One region of the Rubrivivax sp. JA1055 genome, then DNA from elsewhere that is predicted to be linked to it. Evidence: predicted binding sites of a transcription regulator. Region 1 holds the regulator's gene; each other region holds the start of a gene.
What was found. Region 1 encodes FNR, which switches genes on or off when oxygen is low (the NO sensors DNR and NnrR bind a similar motif). Its sites were predicted from a motif close to TTGATNNNNATCAA; they were not measured.

Region 2: LOC65_RS07540 (TraR/DksA C4-type zinc finger protein) is a predicted target of FNR. The motif match lies at 2,117-2,130, and genes of this name have one in related genera.
Region 3: LOC65_RS10365 (DUF2249 domain-containing protein) is a predicted target of FNR. The motif match lies at 4,703-4,716, and genes of this name have one in related genera.
Region 4: LOC65_RS02695 (iron-sulfur cluster assembly protein) is a predicted target of FNR. The motif match lies at 4,627-4,640, and genes of this name have one in related genera.

Annotation. Positions count from the first base shown of each region.
Region 1 covers NZ_JAJKFP010000006.1:1,020,317-1,027,373, forward strand. The annotation lists gene icd (NADP-dependent isocitrate dehydrogenase) at 53-1,309, opposite strand; gene LOC65_RS14095 (sulfite exporter TauE/SafE family protein) at 1,455-2,144, opposite strand; gene hemN (oxygen-independent coproporphyrinogen III oxidase) at 2,202-3,590, opposite strand; gene fnr (fumarate/nitrate reduction transcriptional regulator Fnr) at 3,778-4,521, shown strand; gene LOC65_RS14110 (hypothetical protein) at 4,570-4,803, opposite strand; gene LOC65_RS14115 (hypothetical protein) at 4,856-5,095, opposite strand; gene ccoG (cytochrome c oxidase accessory protein CcoG) at 5,119-6,609, opposite strand; gene ccoP (cytochrome-c oxidase, cbb3-type subunit III) at 6,623-7,057, opposite strand, start outside.
Region 2 covers NZ_JAJKFP010000005.1:175,241-182,297, reverse strand. The annotation lists gene LOC65_RS07545 (malate synthase G) at 1-1,657, shown strand, start outside; gene LOC65_RS07540 (TraR/DksA C4-type zinc finger protein) at 1,668-2,045, opposite strand; gene LOC65_RS07535 (NAD(P)/FAD-dependent oxidoreductase) at 2,171-3,397, shown strand; gene LOC65_RS07530 (class II glutamine amidotransferase) at 3,403-4,170, shown strand; gene LOC65_RS07525 (M14 family metallopeptidase) at 4,229-5,926, shown strand; gene LOC65_RS07520 (PAS domain S-box protein) at 5,936-7,057, opposite strand, start outside.
Region 3 covers NZ_JAJKFP010000006.1:195,863-202,919, reverse strand. The annotation lists gene ppdK (pyruvate, phosphate dikinase) at 1-528, shown strand, start outside; gene LOC65_RS10375 (FecR domain-containing protein) at 622-2,244, shown strand; gene LOC65_RS10370 (CHASE2 domain-containing protein) at 2,232-4,646, shown strand; gene LOC65_RS10365 (DUF2249 domain-containing protein) at 4,748-5,035, shown strand; gene ccoG (cytochrome c oxidase accessory protein CcoG) at 5,123-6,577, shown strand; gene LOC65_RS10355 (acyl-CoA dehydrogenase family protein) at 6,583-7,057, opposite strand, start outside.
Region 4 covers NZ_JAJKFP010000001.1:612,783-619,839, forward strand. The annotation lists gene LOC65_RS02680 (D-(-)-3-hydroxybutyrate oligomer hydrolase) at 1-1,701, opposite strand, end outside; gene LOC65_RS02685 (tripartite tricarboxylate transporter substrate binding protein) at 1,931-2,905, shown strand; gene LOC65_RS02690 (malonyl-CoA synthase) at 2,972-4,507, shown strand; gene LOC65_RS02695 (iron-sulfur cluster assembly protein) at 4,662-5,018, shown strand; gene LOC65_RS02700 (MFS transporter) at 5,114-6,811, opposite strand.

The DNA of each region.
Region 1 (7,057 bases):
AACGGCGCCCGCAGGCGCCGCAATCAGTGGACGACGGGCTTGAACCCGCGCCTCAGCCCATCTGCTCGATCATCACCTTGCCGAAGCCGGAGCACGAGACCTGCGTCGCGCCGTCCATCAGGCGCGCGAAGTCGTAGGTCACCTGCTTGCTCAGGATGGACTTCTCCATCGCGCTGATGATCAGGTCGGCAGCCTCGGTCCAGCCCATGTGGCGCAGCATCATCTCGGCCGAGAGGATCTCGGAGCCCGGGTTGACGTAGTCCTTGCCGGCGTACTTGGGCGCGGTGCCGTGCGTCGCCTCGAACATCGCCACCGAGTCCGACAGGTTGGCGCCCGGAGCGATGCCGATGCCGCCGACCTGCGCCGCCAGCGCGTCGGAGACGTAGTCGCCGTTCAGGTTGAGCGTCGCGATCACCGAGTACTCGGCCGGGCGCAGCAGGATCTGCTGCAGGAAGGCGTCGGCGATCGAGTCCTTGATGACGATGTCCTTGCCGGTCCTCGGGTTCTTGAACGAGCACCACGGGCCGCCGTCGATCGGCTGGGCGCCGAACTCGCGCTGCGCCAGCGCGTAGGCCCAGTCGCGGAAGCCACCTTCGGTGAACTTCATGATGTTGCCCTTGTGCACGATGGTCACGCTGGGCTTGTCGTTGTCGACGGCGTACTGGATCGCCTTGCGCACCAGGCGCTCGGTCCCTTCCTTCGAGACGGGCTTGATGCCGATGCCCGAGGTCTCGGGGAAACGGATCTTCTTGACGCCCATTTCCTCGATGAGGAACTTGATGACCTTCTTCGCCTTGTCGCTCTGGGCTTCCCACTCGATGCCGGCGTAGATGTCCTCGGAGTTCTCGCGGAAGATGACCATGTTGGTCTTCTCCGGCTCCTTCAGCGGCGTCGGCACGCCCTTAAAGTACTGGATCGGGCGCAGACAGACGTAGAGATCGAGTTCCTGGCGCAGCGCGACGTTCAGGCTGCGGATGCCACCACCGACCGGCGTCGTCAGCGGGCCCTTGATCGACACGACGTAGTCGCGCACTGCGTGCAGCGTCTCCTCGGGCAGCCAGACGTCGGGGCCGTAGACCTTGGTCGACTTCTCGCCGGCGTAGACCTCCATCCAGTGGATCTTGCGCTTGCCGCCGTAGCTCTTGGCGACTGCCGCATCGACCACCTTCAGCATCACCGGCGTGATGTCGAAGCCGGTGCCGTCGCCCTCGATGTACGGAATGATGGGCTGATCAGGGACGTTCAGCGAGAAGTCGGCGTTGACCGTGATCTTCTGCCCGCCCTCGGGCACCTTGATGTGCTGGTACATGAAAGAGGTCTCCACAAACCGCGCGTGCGGTGGGTCGTCGGGGAATGAATTCGCGGGAATTGATTCTAGGTCAACGACTGTCTGGCGACTGACGTGCCAGGGAGATCTCCGGACATCGGCTGGACACGCCGCGCCGGGCACGGCCTCAGGTGGCGCAGTAGGCCTGCCACTGCATCCACAGGCCGTGGCCGAGCGCCCAGCCGGACGCGAGCGCGAGCAGCGCGCCGGCGGCGCGCGTGGCCCAGGTCGTCGCAGCCGCCGAGGCCGACACGCCGAGGCGCAACCAGAGCATCGGCCCGAGCACCAGCCCGGCACCGCTGGCGACGGCGAAAGCCCCCATCGCGGCAGCGCCGGCGGCGGCGGTGTTCGCCAGCGCGGCGACGACCAGGGCCGACTGCAGCAGCCCGCAGGGCCAGGCCACCCAGAGCGACCCGGCCGTTGCCGCGCGCGCCGGCCCCTTGATACGCTGCCAGCCGCCGGCGTCGGCCTGCGGCGCACGGCGCTGGGCACTGCGGCCGATGTTCTCCAGCCATTGCGGCTGGCGCCCCTTCCACACCAGCCAGACCCCGAGGGCCAGCGCCGCGGCGTGGGCCAGGGTCCACAGCGGCCGCAACGCGGGGCTCAGCTCCCCGACCGCGGACAGGAGGTTGACGCCGGACGCGACCAGCGCACCGGCCATCGCGTAACCCAGAACACGCGCGAGATGGAAGCTCCAGAGGGCAGCCGGCTGGCCGCGCGGCAGCACCGCGGTGCACGCCGCGCCGCACATCGCGATGCAGTGCGGCGCCCCGGCCAGCCCGAGCATCAGCGCGCTGACGACGAGCGCGAAGTCCACGCGGGGCCTTGCTGAGTCATGCGCGGATTATCCCGTTGCGGGATAACCCGTGCCGACTCAGATGATGCGCGAGAAGCGCTCGCGGTTGCCGCTGGCGCGCAGGTGCTTGTCGAAGACGGCGGCCACGCCGCGCACGTAGTACCAGCCCAGCGCGGTGATCTGGATCGAGTCGTCGTTCACCTCGACGAGACCGCCTTCGGCGAAGGGCTTGAGGTCCTCGATCTCGACCGCGAAGTAGTCGCGGAACTTGATCATGTGGGAGAGTTCGATCGACTCGTACTCGACGCGCCCCTGGCACATGATGGCCATGATCACCGCCTGGCGCAGCAGGTCGTCGCGCGTCAGCGCGAGGCCGCGCACGATCGGGAATTCACCCTTGGCGATCGACTCGTAGTACTCGGGCAGGGTCTTGGCGTTCTGGCTGTAGGTCGCACCCATGCGGCCGATAGACGACACGCCCAGCGCGATCAGGTCGCAGTCGGGTTGCGTGCTGTAGCCCTGGAAGTTGCGGTGCAGGCGCCCCTGGCGGCGCGCCGCCGACAAGGCGTCACCGGGCAGCGCGAAGTGATCCATGCCGATGTAGGTGTAGCCCGCGGCGATGAAGCCGGCGATCGCGCCACCGAGCATCTTGATGCGCTCCTCGCCCTTGGGCAGATCCTCGGCGAGGATGCGGCGCTGCGGCTTGAAGCGGGTCGGCAGGTGCGCATAGGCGTACAGCGCGATGCGGTCCGGGCGCAGCTCGGCGATCTGCTGGATGGTGCGCGCGAACGACTCCGGCGTCTGCTTGGGCAGGCCGTAGATCAGGTCGGCGTTGATCGACTCGAAGCCGTTGGCACGGGCGGCGATCACGAGATCGCGCACGCTGTCATAGGACTGGACGCGGTGCACGGCCTCCTGCACCTCGGGATCGAAGTCCTGGATGCCGAAGCTGATGCGGTTGAAGCCGACGGCCGCCAGGCTGCGCAGCCGCTCCGGCGTCGCAGTGCGCGGATCGACCTCGATCGAGATCTCGGCGCCGGCGACGACCTTGAACGCGTCGCGCAGCGTGTTCATCAGCCGGGCGATCTCCTCGTCGGTGAGGAAGGTTGGCGAGCCGCCGCCGAAGTGCAGTTGCGAAACCGTCTGCCCCTTGCCCAGCTCGGCGACATGCATCGCGATCTCGGCCTCGAGCGCATCGAGGTACTCGGTGCTGCGCTCGTGGTGCTTCGTGATGATCTTGTTGCAGGCGCAGTAGTAGCAGACCGATTCGCAGAACGGGATGTGGATATAAAGCGACAGCGGCGGCGTGCCGCCGACGGTGCTGCCTTCGGCTCGTTGGCGCAGCGCCTGCCGGTACTCTGCTGGGCCGAAGGCCTCGCCGAAGCGATCCGCGGTGGGGTAAGAGGTATAGCGGGGGCCGGGCACGTCGAGGCGCCTCAGCAGTGCTTCAGGAACAATCGTGTCCATAATTCATCCGGCCGTCATGCGGTACGGGCTGGACTGTGCCAAACCCCCACCCGACGGGCTTGATCTGCCTCAAGCGACACCCCGGGACGCGAGCGAAGAATCGCCCCTGCCCTTGAGCGACGTCATGAGCGATACTCGGGTGAACACCGCCACGCCGGACCGAACTGCTTCCAATCGTCGAACCCCTATGAACAACACGTCTTCCGGCATCCGGCTCGAACCGTTCAAGGTCGCGTGCTCGAGCTGCAATCTGCGAGAACTGTGTCTGCCGGTCGGCATGTCCAACGATCAGCTGGAGCGCCTGGACACGATGGTGGCAACGCGCCGTGCAGTGCCGCGCGGCGAGACGCTGTTCCGCGCCGGCGATCCGTTCCTGTCGCTGTACGCGGTGCGCACCGGCTTCTTCAAGACCTGCGTCTCGTCGGAAGACGGGCGAGACCAGGTGACGGGCTTCCAGATGGCCGGTGAACTGCTCGGCCTCGACGGCATCGGCACCGACCGCCACACCTGCGACTCGGTCGCGCTCGAAGACTCCCAGGTCTGCGTGATCCCGTTCCAGCAGCTGGAAGACCTGTCGCGCGAGTTCAGCGACCTGCAGCGCCAGCTGCACAAGATCATGAGCCGCGAGATCGTTCGCGATCACGGCGTGATGCTGCTGCTGGGCAGCATGCGGGCCGAGGAACGCCTCGCCGCCTTCCTCCTGAACCTGACCCAACGGCTGCAGACGCGCGGCTTCTCGCCGCATTCGCTGATCCTGCGCATGACGCGCGAAGAGATCGGCAGCTACCTGGGCCTGAAGCTCGAGACGGTCAGCCGCACCTTCTCGAAGTTCCAGGATGACGGCATCCTGGAAGTCAAGCAACGCCAGATCCGCGTGCTCGACCCGCAAGCCCTGCAGAAGCTCGTCAACGGCTCCTCGGCCGCCTGCTGAGACGGCTGCCCTCACGCCAGACGCCGCGCACCGCGCGGCGTCTTGCTTTCAGCGGCCGCGAAAGCTGCGGCTGTTGATCTCGGCTTCGCTGCGCGACAGCAGCAGCGTCAGGCCCGCCGCCGCGGCCACGACCACCCACAGCGCGAAGAAGGCCACGGTGTAGACCGCCACCGGCTGCAGTTCGACCACCGCACCGCCGAGCCAGCGCAGCGAGGCCGGGTCGACGAAGGCGAACAGCGCCAGCTCGAGCACCACAGCCGCCATGAAGGCCGGCCAGAGCACGGCGCTCCAGTCTCTTGCCCGCCGCTTCATGACCGTGCCCGCGAAAAGCGCGTCAGGGCGCCGCCGTGGCGGCGTGGTTGCGGGCCGCGACGGCCGGCGTGTCCGCCTGCACCTGGCCGGATTGAGGAACCGAAGACGGCACCTCGGTGATCACCGCCTCGGCGCCGCGGATCGCGATCACGGCCGTCGACAGCGACGCGACGACGACCACCAGCGGACCGCCAAGGACCAGCCAGACCATGCCGATGCGCCACCAGGGCGTCGTGTCGCGGGAAACTTGATTCGGATTCATCAGGGACTCCTGTCGTGGCCGCTTCAGCGGGGGACGACGAAGGTGGAATTCTCGGAAGCGACCACGGAAGACGGATCCCGGGCGTCGGGCAGCCGGTCGACGTGGAACTGTATCGTGTGGGCACCGGGCCCTGCCTGCGTGGCGGTTTGCGGCGGCACGCGCAGCGCGATCGTCACCCAGCGGGCGCCGGCGGATTCGACGTCGAACTCCGGCTGCCCGTCGATCACCATGCCCGCCAGGCCTTCGGCACGCACGCGGTAGCGCTGCGGCGACTCAGTGGCGTTCATGACCTGCAGCCGGTACAGGTTCTCGATGTAGCCGTCGTCGACGATGCGGGCGAGCGACGCCCGGTCACGCACCACGTCGACGCGGAACGGGTGTCGCAGCGCGAGGCTGGCGACGAAGGCGCCGACGATGACGAACAGGATCGCGGTGTACACCAGCACCCGCGGCCGGAACACCCGCTGCAGCATCTGCCCGCGCGTCTGGTGCTGCGCCATGCCGTTCTGCGTGGCATAGCGGATCAGCCCGCGCGGGTACTTCATCTTGTCCATCACGCCATTGCAGACGTCGATGCAGGCGGTACAGCCGATGCACTCGTACTGCAGGCCATCGCGAATGTCGATGCCCGTGGGACAGACCTGGACGCACAGCCCGCAGTCGATGCAGTCGCCCAGCCCCTGGCTGCGCGCGTCGACCTTGCGCGAACGCGTGCCGCGCGGGTCTCCCCGCTCGGCGTCGTAGCTGACGATCAGCGTGTCCTTGTCGAACATCGCGCTCTGGAAACGCGCGTACGGGCACATGTACTTGCAGACCTGCTCGCGCATGTAGCCGGCGTTGCCCCAGGTGGCGAAGCCGTAGAACAGGGTCCAGAAGGTCTCCCAGGGCCCGAGCGAGAAGGCGAACGCGGATGGCAGAAGTTCGCGGATCGGGGTGAAGTAGCCGACGAAGGTCAGGCCGGTCCACAGCGCGATCAGGATCCAGACGGTCTGCGTCGCGCTCTTGCGCCACAGGCGCTGGAAGTTCCAGGGGCCGGCATCGAGCCGCATGCGGGCGTTGCGGTCACCTTCGAAGCGCCGCTCGACCCACATGAAGATCTCGGTGTAGACCGTCTGCGGGCAGGCGTAGCCGCACCACAGCCGCCCGGCCACCGCGGTGAACAGGAACAGCGCATACGCCGAGATCATCAGCAGCGCCGACAGGTAGATCAGGTCCTGCGGATACAGGACCAGCCCGAAGATGTAGAAGCGCCGCGCCCCGAGATCGAAGAGCACCGCCTGGCGCGCGTTCCAGTCGAGCCAGGGCAGGCCGTAGAACACGAGCTGCGTGATCCACACCAGCGCCCAGCGCCAGCCGTTGAACCAGCCCGAGACCGAGCGTGCGTAGATGCGCTTGCTCTTGACGTAAAGAGAAACGACCGCCTCGGTCGCGGCACCGGCTGTCGCCGGCGCCTCGTCCGAGGCGGCCGATGCCGGGGCGGGCCGGTTGTCGAGGTCGGCCCGGGCCTGGCTCATCTCGTGCTCCCGTTCAGCGCGTCGCGACGGTGCTCGTCTGCGACAGGCTCCAGACGTAGGCACCCAGCACGTGGATCTGCTCCGGGCTCAGCCGCGAGGCCTGCGCCGGCATGATGTTGACCTTGCCGTTGACGACCATGTCGACGATCGCCTGCTCGCCATAACCGTGCAGCCAGATCTTGTCGGTCAGGTTGGCCGAACCCACCGCCTGCATGCCCTTGCCGTCGGGGCCGTGGCAGGCCGCGCAGACCGCGAACTTCGCCTTGCCCTGCTGCGCCGCCACCTCGTTGTGCGGGCTGCCCGACAGGCTCAGCACGTACTGGGCGACGTTCTTCACGTCTTCGGGCGTGCCGACGGCTGCAGCCATCGGCGGCATGTTGCCGACGCGGCCGAGGGTGATCGTTTCCTTGATCTTGTCGAGCGTGCCGCCATGCAGCCAATCGTTGTC
Region 2 (7,057 bases), on a different contig from region 1:
GCCGCTGGCCAAGGGTTCGCACCTCGACTCCACCGGCTACCGCGTCGAAGGCGGCCAGCTCGTCGTGACGCTGAAGGACGGCAAGACCGTCGCGCTGAAGAAGCCGGCGCAGTTCGTCGGTTATCAGGGCGAGGCCGCCGCGCCGTCGTCGGTGCTGTTCGTGCACCACGGCCTGCACCTGGACCTGCGCATCGACCGCGGCACGACGATCGGCGCCTCCGACCCGGCCGGCGTCTGCGACCTCGTCGTCGAGGCGGCGCTGTCGACCATCCTCGACCTGGAAGATTCGGTGGCCGTCGTCGACGGCGCCGACAAGGTGCTGGCCTATTCCAACTGGCTGGGCATCCTGAAGGGCACGCTGACCGAGCAGGTCACGAAGGCCGGCAAGACCTTCACGCGCGGCCTGAACCCCGACCGCCGCTACACCGGCCCGAACGGCGAGGAGGTCGTGCTGCACGGCCGCTCGCTGCTCTTCGTGCGCAACGTCGGCCACCTGATGACGACGCCGGCGGTGCTGTTCGGCGACGACGGGCGCGAGATCCCCGAAGGCATCCTCGACGCCGTCGTGACGACGACGATCGCGCTGCACGACCTGCAGCGCCACGGCGCGAACGGCATCGTCAACTCGCGCGCCGGCTCGATCTACATCGTCAAGCCGAAGATGCACGGCCCGGCCGAGGTGGCCTTCGCCAGCGAGCTGTTCGGCCGCGTCGAGGCGCTGCTGGGCCTGCCCAAGGCGACCGTCAAGCTCGGCATCATGGACGAGGAGCGCCGCACCAGCGTCAACCTCAAGGCCTGCATCGCCGCCGCCGCCGACCGCGTGGCCTTCATCAACACCGGCTTCCTCGACCGCACCGGCGACGAGATGCACACCGCGATGCAGGCCGGCGCGATGCTGCGCAAGGGCGACATGAAGACCACCGCCTGGATCCAGGCCTACGAGCGCCAGAACGTGCTCGTCGGGCTGGAATGCGGCCTGCGCGGCAAGGCGCAGATCGGCAAGGGCATGTGGGCCATGCCCGACCTGATGGGCGCGATGCTGCAGCAGAAGATCGCCCACCCGATGGCCGGCGCCAACACCGCCTGGGTGCCCAGCCCGACCGCGGCAACGCTGCACGCGATGCACTACCACCAGGTCGACGTCTTCAAGATCCAGAAGACGCTGGAGAAGACCGACGTCGACGCCGAGCGCGAGGCCCTGCTCGAAGGCCTGCTGACGGTGCCGGTGGTCAAGAAGGCCAAGTGGAGCGACGCCGAGATCCAGCAGGAGCTCGACAACAACGTGCAGGGCATCCTCGGCTACGTCGTGCGCTGGGTCGACCAGGGTGTCGGCTGCTCCAAGGTGCCCGACATCCACGACGTCGGCCTGATGGAAGACCGCGCCACGCTGCGCATCTCCAGCCAGCACATCGCCAACTGGCTGGAGCACGGCGTCGTCGACAAGGCGCGGGTGCGTGCCACTTTCAAGCGCATGGCCAAGGTCGTCGACCAGCAGAACGCCGGCGACCCGGCCTACCGCCCGATGGCCGGCCGTGCCAAGGACAGCGCCGCGTTCCAGGCCGCCTGCGACCTGGTCTTCAAGGGCACCCAGCAGCCGTCCGGCTACACCGAGCCGCTGCTGCACGCCTGGCGGCTGAAGGTGAAGGCCGCGGCCTGACAGCTCCCGGCTAGCGCGAGGGCTGGCGCTCGCGCCGGCTCTCGCAGGCCACGCAGCGCAGCGCCCAGGGCTCGGCCTTCAGCCGGTCGAACGGGATCGCCTCGTCGCAGTCGGCGCAGCGGCCGTACGCGCCGGCCTGCAGCCGGCGCAGCGCGGCGCTGACCTCGCCCAGTTCACGCAGCTCCAGGTCGGACAGCGCCATGTCGACGTCGCGCTCGTCCTCACGCTGCGGCTGGTCGTCGTGATCCTGCTCGCGCAGCTCGTGCGCGTGCTCGGCGCGCGACAGGCCCTGGTGGTGGTCTTCGAGCCGGCGGTCGAGCTGGTGCTGCCGCTGCACGAGCGCGGCTTCCAGCCATGCCCGCTGGCCCGCCGTCAGTTGGGTGGACATCGTCTTCTCCTCGGCAGGGCTCTCGGGAGCCTCGGTGCGGCTCATCTTGCGCCGCGCTGTCGGGTGCTGAATTGAGGTTCATCAAGCCGCAGCCCGCCGCGGCGGCCCCGGCCGCGCTCCCTACAATGGGCCGCGTGTCGCCTCCCGTGCTTCCGGCTGCCTGCGAAGTGCTCGTCGTCGGCGCCGGCCCGGCCGGCAGCGCCTGCGCGCGCACGCTCGCCGCGGCCGGGCACGACGTGCTGCTCGTCGACCAGCACGTCTTCCCGCGTGACAAGGTCTGCGGCGACGGCCTGATCCCCGACGCCCACGCCGCGCTGCGTGTGCTCGGCGTGCACGACGAGGTGATGGACCGCGCCCTGCGCGCCGCGCACGTGCGCTGCGTCGCGCCGCGTGGCGGCCACGTCGACGTGCCCGGCACGCTGGCGGTGCTGCCGCGGCGTGATCTCGACGACATCGTCTGCCGCGCCGCGCGTGCGGCCGGGGCGCGTTTCGCCGCGCCGTGGCGTTTCGTCGCCCCGCTGCTCGACGGCGAACGTGTCGTCGGCGCCCGGCTGCGTGGCGACGGCATCGAACACGAGGTGCGTGCACGCTGGGTCGTGCTCGCCACTGGCGCCGCGGCGCCGCCGCTGGTCGCCGCCGGCGTCTGCGAGCGCCGCGCGCCCAGCAGCGTCGCGCTGCGCGGCTACCTGCACCACCCGGAGCTCGCGGCGACGCTGCGCGAGCTGCAGATCGTCTGGCACCCGCGCCTGTCGGGCGGCTACGGCTGGATCTTTCCCGGCCCGGGCGGCACCTTCAACGTCGGGGTCGGGCTGACCGCCAGCCACGCCAGCGAAGAAGGGGGCCGGGCCTCGATGCGCGAGGTCAACCTGCGCCGGATGCTCGACACCTTCGCCGCGGTGCACGCCCCGGCGGCCGACCTGCTGGCGCGCGGCGAGCTGCGCGGCGACTGGAAGGGCGCGCCGCTGCGCTGCTCGCTGGGTGGCGCACGCTGGTCGCGTCCCGGGCTGCTGGTCACCGGCGAAGCCGCCGGCAGCACCTACGCCTTCACCGGCGAGGGCATCGGCAAGGCGCTGGAGACCGGCCTGCTGACCGCCGCCGCGCTGGCCGAAGGCGGCGACGATGCCGCGGTGCGCGCCCGCCACGAGGCCGCGCTGGCCGGCCTGAAGCCGCGTTTCGAGCTCTACGAGAAGGCCGCGCACGTCAACCGCCTGCCCTGGCTGGCCGACCTCGTCGTCTGGCGCGCGCGCCGCAGCCCGCGCATCCTGCGCCGCATGAGCGCGGTGCTCGAGGAGCGCCAGAACCCCGGCCGCCTGCTCAGCTGGCGCGGCATGACCAAACTGATGTTCGAGTAACCGCGATGTGCCAGCTGCTCGGCATGAATGCCAACACGCCGACCGACGTGATGTTCAGCTTCGCCGGTCTGGCCTGTCGCGCCGATGAACACAAGGACGGCTTCGGCATCGGCTTCTTCGAGGAGCGCGGGCTGCGCCACTTCATCGACCACCACGGCGCGCGCACCAGCCCGGTGGCCGAGCTGGTCAAGCACTACCCGATCAAGAGCCTCAACGTCGTCGCCCACATCCGCAAGGCGACGCAGGGCCGCGTCGCGCTGGAGAACACCCACCCGTTCGTGCGCGAGCTGTGGGGCCGCTACTGGGTGTTCGCGCACAACGGCGACCTGAAGGACTTCGCGCCGCGGCTGCACGGCGCCTTCCGCCCGGTGGGCGACACCGACAGCGAACGGGCCTTCTGCTGGCTGATGCAGGAGCTGGACAAGGCCCACGCCGACCTGCCGAGCATCGACGAGCTGACCTGCACGCTGGCCGAGCTGCTGCCGCTGCCGGCGCGCTACGGCACGTTCAACCTGCTGCTGTCCAACGGCCAGGCGCTGTGGGCGCACGGCTCGACCAAGCTGCATTCGCTGGAGCGCCGCCATCCGTTCGGCGCCGCGACGCTGGCCGACGAGGACCTGACGGTCGACTTCGCCGCGCTGACCCAGCCCGGCGACCGCGTCGCCATCGTCGCCACCGAACCGCTGACCGCCGGCGAGCCCTGGTCGGCGTTCGCACCGGGCGAGCTGCGTGTCTTCGTCGACGGCGAGTGCCGGCTGCGGCGCTGCCCCTGAGCCCCACGCACGGCCGGCGCGGGCCACAATCGCCGCGGTCTCCCGCCGCGACGACACCATGGCCGCCATTCCCGTCCCCCGCTTCGACGTCTTCTACCGCCACGCCGAGCTTTCGCGCCTGCTGGCCGACTACGCCGCCGCCCGCCCCGGGCTCGTGCGGCTGGAGTCCATCGGCAAGAGCCACGAGGGCCGCGACATCTGGCTGGTGGTGCTGACCAACCCCGACACCGGCGCCGACGTCGACAAGCCTGCGTTCTGGGTCGACGGCAACATCCACGCCGCCGAGCTGACCGCCAGCACCGCCTGCCTGTACTGGCTGCACCAGCTCGTCACCGGCTACGAAGCCGGCGACGAGAAGATCCGCCAGCTGCTGGACACGCGCGCCGTCTACCTCTGCCCGCGGCTGAACCCCGACGGTGCCGAGCTAGCGCTGGCCGAGCGCCCGCGCCACATCCGCTCGTCGACGCGGCCCTACCCGTATGCCGAGGAGCCGGTCGACGGCCTGACGATCGAGGACGTCGACGGCGACGGCCGCATCCTCTACATGCGGGTGCCCGACCCGCACGGCCCGTGGAAGAAACACGCCGAAGAACCGCGGCTGATGGTCGCGCGCGAGCCCGGCGAGTTCGGCGGCGAGTACTACCGGCTGATCCCCGAGGGCACGCTGAAGCACTTCGACGGCGTGCGCATCAGCGCAAACCGCGACGTCGAGGGCCTGGACCTGAACCGCAACTTCCCCGCCTACTGGCGCCAGGAGTTCGAGCAGCTCGGCGCCGGCCCCTACCCGGCCAGCGAGCCCGAGGTGCGGGCGATGGTCGACTTCCTCGTGCGCCACCCCAACGTCGGCGCCGCGGTCAGCTTCCACACCCACAGCGGCGTCATCCTGCGGCCGATGGGCACCCAGTCCGACGACGACATGACGCCCGAGGATCTGTGGATCTACAAGCGCCTGTCCGACATCGGCGCCAGGCTCACCGGCTACCCGGCGATCAGCAGCTTCCACGACTTCAAGTACCACCCGAAGGAAGTCATCACCGGCACCCAGGACTGGGTCTACGAGCACCTCGGCGCGCTGTTCTGGACGGTCGAGATCTGGGCGCCGAACAAGGAAGCCGGCATCACCGACTACAAGTGGATCGAGTGGTACCGCGACCACCCGCCCGAGGACGACCTGAAGCTGCTGAAGTGGAGCGACGAGCAGTGCGGCGGCCAGGCGCACGTCGACTGGTACCCGTTCCGCCACCCGCAGCTGGGCATGGTCGAGCTCGGCGGCTGGGACCGCATGAACTACTGGCGCAACCCGCCGCCGGCGCTGCGCGAGCGCGAGGCGGCGCGTTTCCCGGCCTGGCTGACGCAGCTCGCGCTGTCGCTGCCGAAGCTCGAGCTGCTGCGCGCCGAGGTGCGGGCGTTGGGCCCCGACACCTGGCGCGTGCGCCTGGCCGTCGGCAACGCCGGCTACCTGCCGTCGAACATCAGCAAGCGTGCGATCGAGCGCAAGACGGTGCGCGGCACGGTGTTCCGCATCCACCTGCCGCCCGAGTGCACGCTGATCTCCGGCCGCGAACGCATCGAAGGCCCGCACCTGGACGGCCATGCGCCGCGCCAGTCGCTGCAGGCTTTCCTGCCGCAGCGCGAGATCACCGCCGACCGCGCCGTCGTCGAATGGGTCGTGCAGGGGCCGCGCGGTGCGGCGATCGGGCTCGTCGCCAGCGCCGACCGCGCCGGCACGGTGCGCACCGAGGTGACGCTCGACTGAACGACCGGCTCAGGCCGAGGCCCGGACCCAGCGGGCCAAGGTCTCGCGCAGCTTGTCCGCGTCGATCGGCTTGGTCAGGAAGTCGTCCATGCCGGCGGCGGTCGCGGCCTCGCGTTCGCTGACCAGCGCCGCGGCGGTCAGCGCGATGATCGGCAGGCGCCGGCCGGCCTCGCGGTAGCGCAGCGCGCGTGTTGCCTCGTAGCCGCTCATCACCGGCATCTGCACGTCCATCAGCACGGCATCGAAGGGCTGGCCGCAGGCCGCGGCACGTTCCACCGCCTCGACCGCCTGGCGGCCGTCGATCGCCTGCTCGACCTGCAGCCCCCAGCGCTCCAGCAGCGCCACCGCGATCATCATGTTGACCGGGTTGTCCTCGGCCATCAGCACGCGTGCGCCGGCCAGCTCGCGCGGCGCGCCCGCCGCCGCCGCGCTGGCGGCGGCCGCCGCAGCGGGCGCCGGGGCCAGGCTGCGCGGCAGCGGCAGCACGGCCCAGAACACGCTGCCACGGCCGGGCTGGCTGTCGACGCCGACCTCGCCACCCATCAGCGTCGCCAGCTCGCGGCAGATCGACAGCCCCAGCCCGGTGCCGCCGAAACGCCGCGTCGTCGACTCGTCGGCCTGCGTGAACGGGCGGAACAGCCGGGCCTGCGTCGCCGGGTCGATGCCGGGGCCGGTGTCGTGCACCTCCAGCCGCACGCGGCCGGCCGGCACGCGGCGCACCACGACACGCACGCCGCCCGCGGCGGTGAACTTCAGCGCGTTGCCGAGGAAGTTGGTGACGATCTGGCGCACCCGCAGCGGGTCGCCGACGACGGTGCCGTCCAGCCCCGGGCCGATGTCGAAGTCCAGCGTCAGGCTGCGCGCCGCGGCCATCGTCGCGTAGACGCGCTGCGCGCCGTGCAGCAGCTCGACCAGGTCGAAGGGCTCGCTGGCCAGCTCCATGCGGCCGGCCTCGATCTTGGAAACGTCCAGGATGTCCGAGACGATCGCCGCCAGCGACTGCGCGCTCTCGGCGATGTGGTCCAGGTACTGCTGGCGCACCTGCTCGTCGAGCTGGGCGTCGCGGGCCAGCTTGGCGAGGTTGATCATGCCGTTGAGCGGGTTGCGCAGCTCGTGGTTGGTGTTGGCCAG
Region 3 (7,057 bases), 820 kb from region 1:
GTGGTGCCCGAGATCATGGTGCCGCTGGTCGGCACGGTGCGCGAACTCGACCAGCAGGCCGCGGTGATCCGCCGCGTCGCCGAGCAGGTGTTCGCCGAACGCGGCGAGACGCTGCACTGGATGCTGGGCACGATGATCGAGACGCCGCGTGCCGCGCTGATGGCCGACAGCATCGCGCGCAGCGCCGAGTTCTTCTCGTTCGGCACCAACGACCTGACGCAGATGACGATGGGCTTCAGCCGCGACGACGCGGGCAGCTTCCTGCCGCGTTACCTGAAGCTCGGGCTCTACGAGCACGACCCGTTCCGCTCGATCGACCAGAAGGGCGTCGGCCAGCTCGTCGAGATGGCGGTCGCCAAGGGGCGGGCGACGCGGACGGACATCGAGCTCGGCGTCTGCGGCGAACACGGCGGAGACCCGGCCTCGATCGCCTTCTTCCACCGCGCCGGGCTGCGCTACGTGAGCTGCTCGCCGTTCCGCGTGCCGATCGCGCGGCTGGCCGCGGCCCAGGCCGCGATCGCGGCCTGAACCGGGAATGCCGAACAGGCCCCGCCGACAGACTCCCGGCAACCTCACGGGACGGCCAGCGGCCGTTCGTCGAACGGCATGTCGTCCCCCCCGATGCACCGCGCTCCCCTGACCGGCCTGCTCGCGCTTCTGGCGCTGGCCGGCAGCGCCCATGCGGCGGCCGAAGGGCCGGTCTGGACCTACCGCGTGCGCCCCGGCGACACGCTGATCGCGCTGCAGGCGCGGCTGCTCGCGCCGGGCATCGGCTGGCAGGCGCTGCAGCAGCGCAACCAGATTGCCGAGCCGCGCCGTCTGCCGATCGGGCGCCCGCTCGAGATCCCCGTGGCCTGGCTGCGCGCGCAGCCGGTGCAGGCCGACGTCCTGTTCGTGCACGGCGAGGTCGAACTGCGCCGCGCCGGCGAGGCGCCGCGGCGGCTGGCCTCCGGTGAACAGGTGGCCGCCGGCGACGAGATCGTCACCGGCGCACGCTCGTCCTCGGCGGTGCTGCGGCTGGACGACGGCTCGCGGCTGCTCGTCGAGCCGGGCAGCCGCCTGCGTGTCGAGGCGCTGGACCGGCGCGGGGCCAGCGCCTACCGCGAATCGCGGCTGAAGCTGGAGAACGGCGGTGCCGAGGCCAGCGTGCCGCCGGCGCCGCCCTTGCCGCCGCGGCCGCGGCTGCAGATCCGCACCCCGGTCGTCAACCTCGCCGTGCGCGGCACCGAGTTCCGCGCCCGCAGCGACGCACACGGCACGCGGCTGGAGGTGCTGCGCGGCCGGGTCGCGGCCGGCGCCCGGCCGGTGGCCGCCGGCCGGGGCCTCGTCGCCACCGCCGACGGCGTGCAGCGCGCCCGGCCGCTGCCCACGGCGCCGGTGCTGGCGCTGCCGGCCGGCCCGGTGACGCGGCTGCCGCTGGCGTTCGCCTGGCCGGCGCTGGCCGGCGCCACCGCGTACCGAGCCCAGGTGCTGGACGCCGACGCCGACAGCCGGCTGCGGCTGGACGGCCGTTTCGACGAGGCCGCCGCCGAGTGGCCCGACGACCTGCCCGACGGCCGCTACGAGCTGCGTGTGCGCGCCATCGGCGCCGACGGGCTCGAAGGCCTGGACGCACGCGCCGGCTTCGAGCTGAAGGCGCGCCCCGAGCCGCCGATGCCGATGGCGCCCGCGCCCGCCGCCCGCGTCGACGCCGGCCGCGTGGCCTTCGCCTGGACACGCCACCCGCAGGCCGCGCAGTACCGCCTGCAGGTCGACACCGTGGCCTCGTTCGAGTCGCCGCAGGTCGACCACGAGCTGGTGGACACGGCGACGAGCGTCGATCTGGCGCCGGGCCGCTATTTCTGGCGCCTGCGCAGCGTGCGCCCGGGCGGCGACGCCGGGCCCTGGGGCGAAGCGCTGGCGCTGGAGGTCGTCGAGCCGCCTCCCGCGCCACCGGCCGTGCCGCCGCAGGCCGAGGCCCGGCACGACCGCGTGACGCTGGCCTGGCCGGCGTCGCCGCGGCCCGGGGTGCACTACGAGATCCAGGTCGCGCGCGACGCCGGCTTCGCCGCCCCGGTGCTCGAAGGCAGCTCGGACCGCGCCGCCTGGAGTTTCGAGCCGCCGGGCGCGGGCCTCTACCACGTGCGTGTGCGTGGTGTCGGCAGCGACGGCCGCCCCGGCGCCTGGGGCACGGCGCAGCAGTTCGAGGTGCCGCCCGCCTGGCACTGGTGGTGGCTGTTGCCGGCGCTGCTGTGGCTGCTCTGAGCCCCGGCCGGCGACGCTGGATCGTTCCCGCGGCAGGTCTGCTCGCCGCCGTCGTGGTCGGCGTCTCGCCGCTGCAGGCCTGGTGGTCGCAGCCGCTGCAGGACTGGGCGCAGCGCACCGCAGCGCCAACCCGGGCGCCCGCCGGGGTGCTGATCGTCGATGCCGACGACCGTTCGATCGAGGCCTTGCGCGGCACCGGCGCCTGGCCCTACACGCGCGACACCCACGCGCTGCTGATCGACGGCCTGCGCCGCCACGGCGCCCGGGCCGTCGTGCTGCAGCTGCTGCTGGCCGAGCGCCGTGACACCGTCGACGGGCGCCCGGTGGCCGGGCCGACGGCGGCCGGCCGCAGCGCCGACGGCCGCACGCTCGACGACCGCAAGCTGGCCGAGGTCGTCGGCCGCCCCGGCGCGCCGGTGGTGCTGGCTGCGGCCGGCGTCGACGCGCTGGCCGGCGCACGTGCCGCCGACGGCGAGCCGGCCGCGCAGCACTGGCGCGAGCTGCTGCTGCCGGCGGCCAGCGTGCGGCCCGACAACCCGGCGGCACTGCGGCTGGGCGTGGTGACGACACCGCTGGACGACGACGGCGTGCTGCGCCACGTGCCGCTGTGGCACGCCGCGGGCAGCCAGCGGCAGCCGTCGATCGCGCTGGCCGCGCTGCTGGCCGCCGGCGGCCATGTCGACGCGCGCTGGCCGGTCGACGAACGGGGGCGGGTGCAGCCGCTGTTCGGCCCCCAGGGCCGGGTCGAACGCATCTCGTACCGCGACGCGTGGACGCTCGCCGCCGCCGATGTCGTCGACGGCGACCCGGGGCGTGCGCTGGCCGATGCGGTGCGCGGCCGCGTCGTCTTCGTCGGCAGCAGCGCGCTGCTGGCCGGGCGCACGATGACGGTGGCCGGCCAGGCCGACGCGACCGAGATCGCGGCGCAGACCTTCGCCGCGCTGCGCGACGGCCCGCTGGTGCGCACGGCCGGCGTGCCGCTGCAGGCGGCGACGCTGCTGCTGGCGCTGCTGCCGGCGCTCGGCGCCGCGCTGACGGCCGCCGGCACCGGCGTGCTGCTCGCCGGCTCGGCGCTCGCCGCACTGGGCCTGCTGGGGGCCGGCAGCGCGGCCATGGCGCTGGCGGCGATCAGCCTGCCGCTGGCGGCACCACTGGCGGCCCTGGTCGCGGCGCTGGCGGCGCTGCTCGTGCTGCAGCGCCGCGAGCAGGCCGAGTGCGAGCGCCGGCTGGCGCTGGAGCGCGAGATCGCGGCACGCTCCAGCGCCACCAAGTCGGCCTTCCTGGCGACCGTCAGCCACGAGATCCGCACACCGCTGAACGCCGTGCTCGGTGTCGCCGACCTGATGACGGCGACACCGCTGTCGGACGAGCAGCGCCGCCACGTCGACGTGTTCCGCCATGCCGGGCAGACGCTGGCCGCGCTGATCGACGACCTGCTGGACCTCGGCAAGATCGAGGCCGGCCGGCTGGAGCTGGTGGTCGAGCCGTTCGTGCTGCGTGCGTCGCTGGACTCGGTCGCGGCGCTGCTTCAGCCCCGTGCCGCGGCGAAGGGCCTGCGGTTCGTGCTCGACGTCGACGAGGACCTGCCGGCCTGGGTGAGCGGCGACCGGCGCCGCGTCGAACAGGCGCTGACCAACCTGCTCGGCAACGCGATCAAGTTCACGGCACGCGGCGAGGTGTCGCTGCAGGCGGCACGCTCGGCCGCCGGCGGCGTGCGCTTCACGGTGCGCGACACCGGCATCGGCATCGCGCCGGCGCAGCAGGCACTGGTCTTCGAGCCTTTCGTGCAGGCCGACGACCGCATCACGCGCGACTACGGCGGCACCGGCCTCGGGCTGGCGATCACGCGGGCGACGGCCCAGCAGATGGGTGGCGACCTGCGGCTCGAGAGCCGGCCGGGCGTCGGCTCGACCTTCACGCTGGAGCTGCCGCTGGCCGCGCACACCCCCGCGTCTGCGGCGCACACTCCCCCGGGGCACGGTGCGGCGACGCCGGTGCTGCCGCCGCCGGAGGCCTGGCTGGACGGCGTGCTGCTGGCCGAGGACAACGAACTCAACGTCTACATCGTCAGCGCGATGCTCTCCGGCCACGTCGGCCGGCTCGACGTCGCCGCCGACGGCCAGCAGGCGCTGCAGCGCCTGGAGTCCGGGCGCTACGACCTCGTCTTCATGGACATGCAGATGCCCGGCCTGGACGGCCTGGCGGCGACGCGTGAATGGCGCCGCCGCGAAGCCGAGCGCGGGCTGGTGCGCACGCCGATCGTCGCGCTGACGGCCAACGCCTACGACGAGGACGTGCGCGACAGCCGCGAGGCCGGCTGCGACGCCCACCTCGCCAAGCCGGTGTCGCGTGCCGCGCTACTCGAGGCGATGCAGCGCTGGGGCACGGCACCACGGGGCTGAAGCCGGCCGTCGAGCGCCGGCGCCGTAAAGGTGCATTTGCCACATTGCTTTGACGCTTGACGCGCGTTAACATGCTCGCGTCATACACCTTACGTCCGACCATGAGCTTCCCCAGCCCCTCCGTCCTGGACCTGCGCGGCGTCGTGCCGGCCGAACGCCACGCCCTCGTCTTCGGCCGCCTGGCCGAGCTGGCCGCCGGCGACGGCCTGCTGCTGGTCAACGACCACGACCCGGTGCCGCTGCAGCGCCAGCTGCACGAGCGCTGGCCGGGCCTGTTCAGCGTCGCCTACCTGGAAGACGGCCCCGCGGCCTGGCAGCTCGAGATCCGCAAGGCCGTGCCGGCCGAAGCCGCCGGCTCGTGCTGCTCGGGCGGCCGCTGCTGCGGCTGAGCCGGCGATGACCTGGGTCGTCACCGAAGCCTGCCTGAGCGGCCGGCCAACGGACCGCGTCGGCGTCGGCCGGAAGCCGGGGCCGCGGTGAAGCACGAACGCGCCGGCGTGATCCCGATCCGCCCCGTCGCCGCTGCCGCCGGGGCGCCGGAAGTCGTGTCGCTGGTCCAGAAGCGCCAGCCGATCCATGCCCGCGCCGTCAGCGGCCGCTACGCCACCTGGCGCTGGGTCTTCGTCTGGCTGACGCAGCTCTTCTTCTACGGCCTGCCCTGGCTGGAGATGGCCGGCCGCCAGGCGGTGCTGTTCGACATCGACGCGCAGCGCTTCTACCTCTTCGACCTGGTGCTCGTGCCGCAGGACCTGATCTACCTGGCCGCGCTGCTGGTGCTGTCGGCGCTGGCGCTGTTCTTCTTCACCGCGGTCGCCGGCCGGCTGTGGTGCGGCTACGCCTGCCCGCAGACGGTCTACACCTCGATCTTCATGTGGATCGAGCGCCAGTTCGAAGGCGACCGCCTCGCACGCATGCGCCTGGACCGCGCACCGTGGAGCGCCGGCAAGCTCGCGCGCCGCAGCGGCAAGATCGCCGCGTGGACCGTGTTCAGCCTGGTCACCGGCCTGAGCTTCGTCGGCTGGTTCACGCCGATCCGCGAACTGGTGCCGGCGACGCTGCAGGGCGACATCGGCGGCTGGAGCGCCTTCTGGGCGCTGTTCTACGGCGCCTTCACCTACGGCAACGCCGGCCTGCTGCGCGAGCAGATGTGCAAGTACATCTGCCCCTACGCACGTTTCCAGAGCGCGATGATCGACCGCGACTCGCTGGTCATCGCCTACGACAGCGGCCGCGGCGAACCGCGCGGCGCGCGCTCCAAGAAAGCCGACGCCGGCGCGCTGGGCCTGGGCTCCTGCGTCGACTGCACGCTGTGCGTGCAGGTCTGCCCGACCGGCATCGACATCCGCAACGGCCTGCAGAACGAATGCATCGGCTGCGCCGCCTGCATCGACGCCTGCGACGGCGTGATGGACAAGCTGGGCTACGCACGCGGCCTGATCCGCTACTCGACCGAGAACGCGGTGGCCGGTGGCTGGAGCCGGCGCGAGACGCTGCGCCGCGTGCTGCGCCCGCGGGTGCTGATCTACGGCGCGCTGCTCGCGGCGCTGACGCTGGCCTTCGCCGCCAGCCTGGCGCTGCGCAGCCCGTTCCAGTTCGACGTGCTGAAGGACCGCAGCACGCTGGCGCGCCTGGTCGACGACGGTGCGATCGAGAACGTCTACCGGCTGCAGGTGACGAACCGCAGCGAACAGCCGCAGAAGCTCGCCGTCACGGCCGAAGGCCCGGCCGGGCTGGTGGTCGACGCCCCGCCGATCACGGTCGACGCCGCCGGCGCCGCCCAGGTCGTCGTGCGCCTGCGCCTGCCGGCCGAGACCGCAGCGCCGCTGGCCGGGCAGTCGGTGCCGGTGGCCTTCGTGCTGAGCGCGGCCGCGCAAGACGGCCAGCCGGCGCTGTCGCGGCGCGAGAAGTCGACCTTCCTCGTGCCGCGCTGAAGCCTTCAGGCCAGCGCGCGGCCGATCAGGATGCGCTGCACGTCGCTCGTGCCTTCGTAGATCTGGCAGACACGCACGTCGCGGTAGAGGCGCTCGACCGGGAAGTCGTTGACGTAGCCGTAGCCGCCGAAGGTCTGGATGGCGGTGCTGCAGACACGCTCGGCCATCTCGCTGGCGAAGAGCTTGGCCATCGCCGCTTCCTTCAGGCAGGGCTGGCCGGCGTCCTTCAGTGCCGCCGCATGGTGCACCAGCTGGCGCGCGGCCTCGATCTGCGTCGCCGCGTCGGCGAGGCGGAACTGCACCGCCTGGTGCTCGAAGATCGGCTTGCCGAAGGCGACGCGCTCCTTGGCGTAGGCGGTGGCCGCCTCCAGCGCCGCACGCGCCATGCCGACGCACTGCGAGGCGATGCCGATGCGCCCGCCTTCCAGCCCCGACAGCGCGACCTTCAGGCCCTCGCCTTCGGCGCCGATGCGGTAGGCC
Region 4 (7,057 bases), on a different contig from region 1:
CACCTCGGCGACGCCGCGGCGCACACGCTGCGAGGCCTCGCGCATCGCGCCGCCGAGCAGCCGGCCGGCGGTGTCGCGGCCGGTGAGCAGCGAACGCTGGCACAGCGCACCGTCGAGCGCGAAATCGGCCAGCCCGCTGCCCGGCGACACGGCGAGGAAGTCCAGCTTCGCACCGCCCGACGAGGCGTCGTAGACGATGTTGACGCCGGTCGTCGGCGGCACGCCGTTGCCGGTCGAGAAGATCGACGCGACGCCAGCGGCCGAGGGCGCGGCCGGCGCACCGGTGGCGTCGGTGTTGGCGAACGTGAAGCCGCAGAGGCGGTCCTCGACGCCGAAGCGGCCGTAGGCATTGGTGTAGGTCGTCGCGATCGAGTTGGTGGCGAAGCGGTAGTGCGACTGGTGCAGGAAGTCGGCCTCCGCCGTCCAGCCGTAGGCCCGCAGCCGGGCGAGTGCGTCGGCGGCCTGCTCGGCGATCGTCGCGCCGGCGACCAGGCCCCGGGCGGCCAGCGCGGTGCAGCGGTTCTGCGCCGCCGCGGTGAAGGCCGCGGGCCAGAGGGCCGGCGACACCGCAGTGCCGCCGCCGGCGGCCGGCGCCAGCAGCGCGCAGGGCTGGTAGAGGTTGGCGAACGTGAAGTAGTCGGCCAGCGGCCGGCCGATCGTCGCCACCGGCGTGTCGCCTTCGCGGATCGACAGGCCATGCATCCAGCGCGGCTGGGCATTGGGCTCGCTGACCGCGACGCCGTCGATCAGGCCCTCGCGGTCCTGCTCGGCGGCGGCGAGCGCGGCGCCGCCGCCATTGGAGACGCTGCTGGCGATGACGAGGGTGTTGCGGGCGTTCAGCGTCGCCTCGCGGCGGCCGTCCCGGTCGAGCTTGCCGTAACGCTCGTTGAGCACCCAGAACGCGAAACGCACCGCCTGCAGCGTGTGCCGGCCCCAGTCGGCCTCGGGGTTCTGCCCCGAATGCGCGTGTTTGTAGGCCACGCGGTGCGGCGCCTGGGCCAGCAGGGCCTGGCGCTCGGTGTCGGCCAGCGGCGCGCGGAACAGCGCCTCGGCGCCGGCGGCGGCGGCATCGACGACACGGCCGTCGCGCAGCGTCACCCGGTCGGCACCCAGCTCGTGCAGGCCGTTGCCGCTGCCCTTGTCGGTGTAGGCGACGGCGCAGCCGCGCTTGAGCCCCCACTCGCCGGCGGTGCCGATGGCGCCGTAGATGCCGCGCGAGCCCGAGGAGGTGGCGGTGACGATGCACGGCCGCGCCGGGTCGAAACGCTCGGGCACCTGCACCATCAGCGTGACGTTCTGGCGGCCGCTGCCGTCGTCGAGCCAGGCGAAGGTCTCGCGGCCGGCGATCTTGCCTTCGCCCAGCGTGTCGCGGCCGTCGGCGTCGATGTTGGGGCCGTAGAGCACGCCCATGCCGCCGGCGGCGGTGTAGTCGACCAGCGCGCGATAGTTCACGTAGATCGCGTTGCGGCGCAGTTCGGCGGGTGTCGGCGCCAGCGGGTCGGCGAAGGCCGGCGTCGCGCCCATCAGCCCGGTCTTGCCGAGGCCGGCGGTCAGCAGGTCGTCGGCGACACCGTCGTAGACGGCCTCGGTGACCGGCCCGCGCACGCCGGCCGGCAGAGTGTTGGCCGGGGCGGTCCAGGCGGTGGCGGCTGACAGCAGGCAGGCGGCCGCGACGGCCGTCCAGGTCGGGGTGTGCTTCACGGTCGGTTCTCCTGACGGGGGAGCGGGCCGTCGCCTCGCCCGGCGCTGGAGGCGCCGGCGCGCAGGATGCCCCGTGGCCGGCAGCCGGCAGCAGCGGGCAAACCCGCCGCCCGGAACGCGGGGGGCTCCGCTGCGGGTATGCCCCCGGGCTTCACCCGGGCGTCATCGGCACCGGCCGATGGCAGCATGGCCCGGCCCGCAGTCCGCGGGACACATGAGGAGGAGACAGATGCCGCCTTGGTCCCGCCGCCGGCTGCTGGCCGCCGGTTCCGTCCTGCTCGCGCCGGCCTGGGCGCGTGCGCAGTCCGCGGGCACCCGCCCGGTGACCATCGTCGTGCCCTTCCCGCCCGGCGGCGGCACCGACGCCTTCGCCCGCCCGCTGTTCGGCGCGATGACCCGCGCCGCCGGCCGCCAGTACCTGATCGACAACCGCGGCGGCGCCGGCGGCAACCTCGGTGCCGGCCTCGCCGCCAAGGCCGCGCCGGACGGCAGCAACTTCTTCATGGGCGCGGTGCACCACGCGATCGCGCCGGCGATGTACCCCAAGCTGGACTACAGCCTGGAGGGCGACTTCGTGCCGGTGACGCTGGTGGCCAGCGTGCCGCAGGTCATCGTCGTCAACCCGCAGCGCGTCGCGGCGCGCACGCTGCCGCAGCTGCTGGCGCTGCTGCGCGCCAAACCCGGCGGGCTGAACTACGGCTCGGCCGGCAACGGCACCTCGCACCACCTGGCCGGCGAGCTGTTCAAGCAGCAGTCCGGGACCTTCATCACCCACATCCCCTACCGGGGCGCGGGGCCGGCGCTGCAGGACCTGATCGCCGGCCAGGTCGACCTGATGTTCGACGGCCTGGCCTCGTCGGCGGCGCACATCAAGTCGGGCAAGCTGCACCCGATCGCCGTCGCCGGCACACGCCGCGCACCCGGTTTCCCCGACGTGCCGACGGCACGCGAGCAGGGCCTGCCCGACTACGTGGTCTCGACCTGGTACGCGTTGTTCGCGCCCAAGGCGACACCGCGTGACGCGGTCGAGCGTTTCGGCGCCGACGTCAGGCGCGCCATCGCCAGCGACGAGCTGCGCACCACCTGGACCGGGCTGGGCGCCGAGCCGCCGGACCTGCAGGGCGAGGCGCTGGGCAGGTTCGTCGCCGCCGAGACGCGGCGCTGGGCCGAGGTCGTCAAGCGTTCCGGCGCCAAGCTCGACTGAACACGCTGGGAACGTCGGCCCGGAAAGCCTAGGATCGGCGAGCCCTCCGCTCCCGACTGGATGACGATGTCCGACCAGAACCTGTTCGCCGCGCTGCGCGCCGCGTTCCCCGACGACCTGGACTCGATCGCGATCGACTGCGGCGACAGCCCGCAGCCGCTGGCCTACACCTGGCGCGACCTGGACCGCGGCACCGCGATGCTGGCCAACCTGCTGGCCTCGCTGGAGCTGCCGCCGGCCTCGCGCGTGCTGATGCACGTCGACAAGAGCGTCGAGGCGCTGATGCTGCACCTGGCGGTGCTGCGTGCCGGCCACGTCGTCGTGCCGCTGAACATCGCCTACCTGGCCGCCGAGATCGAGTACTTCATCGGCGACGCCGAGCCGGCGGTCGTGGTCTGCGCGCCGCGCCACTTCGGCTGGACCAGCCGCATCGCCTTCCAGGCCGGCACGAAACACGTCTACACGCTGGGCGACGACCGCAGCGGCACGCTGCTGGACCGCGCCGCGTTCCAGCCCGACGTGCACGAGACGGTGGCACGCGCCGCCAGCGATCTGGCGGCCATCGTCTACACCAGCGGCACCACCGGGCGCAGCAAGGGCGCGATGCTCTCGCACGGCAACCTGCTGAGCAACGCGCGCGTGCTGCACGAGGCCTGGGCCTGGCAGCGCGACGACGTGCTGATCCATGCGCTGCCGATCTTCCACGTGCACGGGCTGTTCGTCGCCTCGCACGGTGCGCTGCTGGCCGGCGCCCGCATGATCTGGTTCTCGCGTTTCGACGCCCGAGCCGTCGTCGAGCGCCTGCCCGAGGCCACGGTCTTCATGGGCGAGCCGACGCTGTACGTGCGCATGCTGGCCGAGCCGGCGCTGGACCGCGAACGCTGCGCGGGCATGCGCCTCTTCGTCAGCGGCTCGGCGCCGCTGCTCGTCGACACCTTCCGCGCCTGGCGCAACCGCACCGGCCACGTGATCCTCGAGCGCTACGGCATGAGCGAGACCGTCATGCTGACCTCCAACCCCTACCGCCCCGAGGACGCGCGGCGCGCCGGCACCGTCGGCCCGGCGCTGCCGGGTGTCGGGCTGCGGGCGCGCGGCGAGGACGGCGAACTGGTGCCGCCGGGCGAGATCGGCGGCATCGAGGTGCGCGGGCCCAACGTCTTCTCGGGCTACTGGCGTTTGCCGGAGAAGACCGCCGAGGAGTTCAGCGCGGACGGCTGGTTCAAGACCGGCGACGTCGGCCGCGTCGACGCCGACGGCTGGGTGACGATCGTCGGGCGCAGCAAGGACCTGGTCATCACCGGCGGCTTCAACGTCTACCCGGCCGAGGTCGAGGCGCTGATCGACGACCTGCCGGGCGTCGTCGAGTCGGCGGTCGTCGGCGTGCCGCACCCGGACTTCGGCGAGGCCGTCGTCGCGGCCGTCGTCGCTCAGCCGGGCGCGACGCTGGACGGCGAGGCGCTGATCGCGGCACTGAAGGACCGCATCGCGCACTTCAAGGTGCCCAAGCGGGTCTTCGTCGTCGCGGAGCTGCCGCGCAACACGATGGGCAAGGTGCAGAAGAACCTGCTGCGCCAGACCTTCCAGCGCAGCTTCTCCGGCTGAGGCGCCGCATCGGCGACCCCAGACCACCACGATGCGGGATCGCGCCGCACACGACGGGAATCCGGGATCGCCTGGCTTTGTCCATGACAAAGCCGAGAGCAAATTTCCGAGTGTCCTGGTTGATTGGGGTCATGTCCCCGCCATAATCACGGAAATGAACAAGACACAGCCGATCCGTCTGTTGCCTGAACCGGGCTGTGGCGGCTGCATGCCCAGCCATGCCGGCTGCGGCGGCGGCTTCGGCCGCCCGTGTCCCGCGCCCGAACTGCGTGGCAACCCGGCGCTGGTGCAAGGCGTGCTGGAGTCGCTGCGCGGCGTCGTCGCCGCCGACGGCGGCAACATCGTCGACCGCCAGCTCGTCAAGGCGCTGCACATCGGCGCCGACGAGGCCGAGCTGACCGTCAGCTTCCCGCCGAGCTGCGGCATCGGCCGCGACCTCGCCGAAGGCGCCTTCCAGGCCCTGCGCCGCGCGCTGCCCGACACCGACGTCTACGTCCGCCACGCGGACTGAGGTTTCCGCTCCCCCAGACAAAAGCCGGGCATCGCCCGGCTTTTTGCATTCCATCCGGCGGCCCGTGCGGGCCGCCGGCGCGACGGAGGTGGTCGTCAGTCCGCGGCGTAGATGTCGCGGTCCTTGGTCTCGCGGATGAACAGCAGGCCGATGACGAAGCACACCGACGCGATGACGATCGGGTACCAGAGGCCGTGGTACATGTTGCCGTTGGCCGCCACCATGGCGAAGGTGATCGACGGCAGCAGGCCGCCGAACCAGCCGTTGCCGATGTGGTACGGCAGGCTCATCGAGGTGTAGCGGATGCGCGTCGGGAACAGCTCGACCAGCATCGCCGCGATCGGGCCGTAGACCATCGTCACGTAGATCACGAGGATGGTCAGGATGCCGACGATGGTCCACCACTGCCCGCCCATGAACTCGATCGGCTTGGCCTTGGCCGGGTAGCCGGCCTCGTTCAGCGTGTCACCCAGCGACTTCTTGAAGTCGGCGATGGCCTTGGTCGATTCCTCCGAGAACTTGTGGCCACCGGCGATCGTCGTCGCCGTCGGCGGCGTGATCGGCGTCTGGCCGATCATCACCACGGTCGGCGAGCCGGCCGGCAGGGCCTCGTTGACGTAGCTGGCCGAGCGTTGCGTCAGCGCGCGCTTGGCGATGTCGCAGGCCGAGGTGAAGTCGACCTCGCGCGCGATCGGGCTGCCCTGGAACGAACAGGTGGCCGGGTCGGCCCGCACGACGATCTCCGAGCGTGCCTGCGCGGCGGCCAGTTCCGGGTTGGCGGTGTTGGTCAGCGCCTTGAACAGCGGGAAGTAGGTCAGCACCGCGAGCAGCATGCCGGCCAGGATGATCGGCTTGCGGCCGATCTTGTCCGACAGCGTGCCGAAGACGACGAAGAACGGCGTGCCGATCAGCAGCGAGGCGGCGATCATGATGTTCGCCGTCGCCGGGTCGACCTTCAGCGAGCTGGTCAGGAAGAACAGCGCGTAGAACTGGCCCGAGTACCAGACCACGCCCTGGCCCATCACCAGGCCGAACAGCGCCAGCAGCACGATCTTCAGGTTCTTCCACTGGCCGAAGCTCTCGGTCAGCGGCGCCTTCGAGGTCTTGCCCTCTTCCTTCATCTTGCGGAACGCGGGCGACTCGTTCATCGACAGGCGGATCCAGACGCTGATCGCCAGCAGCAGGATCGAGACGATGAACGGGATGCGCCAGCCCCAGGCGGCGAAGGCCTCCTCGCCCATCAGCGTGCGCGTGCCGAGGATGACCAGCAGGCTCATGAACAGGCCCATCGTCGCCGTGGTCTGGATCCACGACGTGTAGGCGCCACGCTTGCCTTGCGGCGCGTGCTCGGCGACGTAGGTCGCGGCACCGCCGTACTCGCCGCCGAGCGCCAGGCCCTGCAGGATGCGCAGCAGGATCAGGATGATCGGCGCGGCGATGCCGATCGAGGCATAGGTGGGCAGGATGCCGACGATGAAGGTCGACAGGCCCATGATCAGGATCGTCACCAGGAAGGTGTACTTGCGGCCGATCATGTCGCCCAGGCGGCCGAAGACCAGCGCGCCGAAGGGCCGCACGATGAAGCCGGCGGCGAACGCCAGCAGCGAGGCGATGAACTGCGCCGTGGGGTCCAGCGCGGCGAAGAAGTGCTTGCCGATGAAGACGGCGAGCGAGCCGTACAGGTAGAAGTCGTACCACTCGAAGACCGTGCCCAGCGAGGAGGCGAAGATGACTTTCTTCTCCTCGCGGGTCATCGGCGCTTTCGACGGCATCGCGGCGGTCGTGGCTGCCATGGGGGGTTGTCTCCTGTTGATTTCACGGTGCCGCACGCCCGACGGCGGCACGTGCGGCGCAATGTCGAATCGACCTCTGACCGCTTTCTGACGCCAAACTGAACGTTCGCTGACGATTTCCGGCCTTACCCGCAGCTTTCTTTTCGCATTGCAGAATTTCGGCCGCGGATTCGGGAAATTCCCCAGCGTTTTGCAGCGGTATCAAGAGGCAGTGGATTCCCTCGGTTTTGCACTCCAGCCACGCCC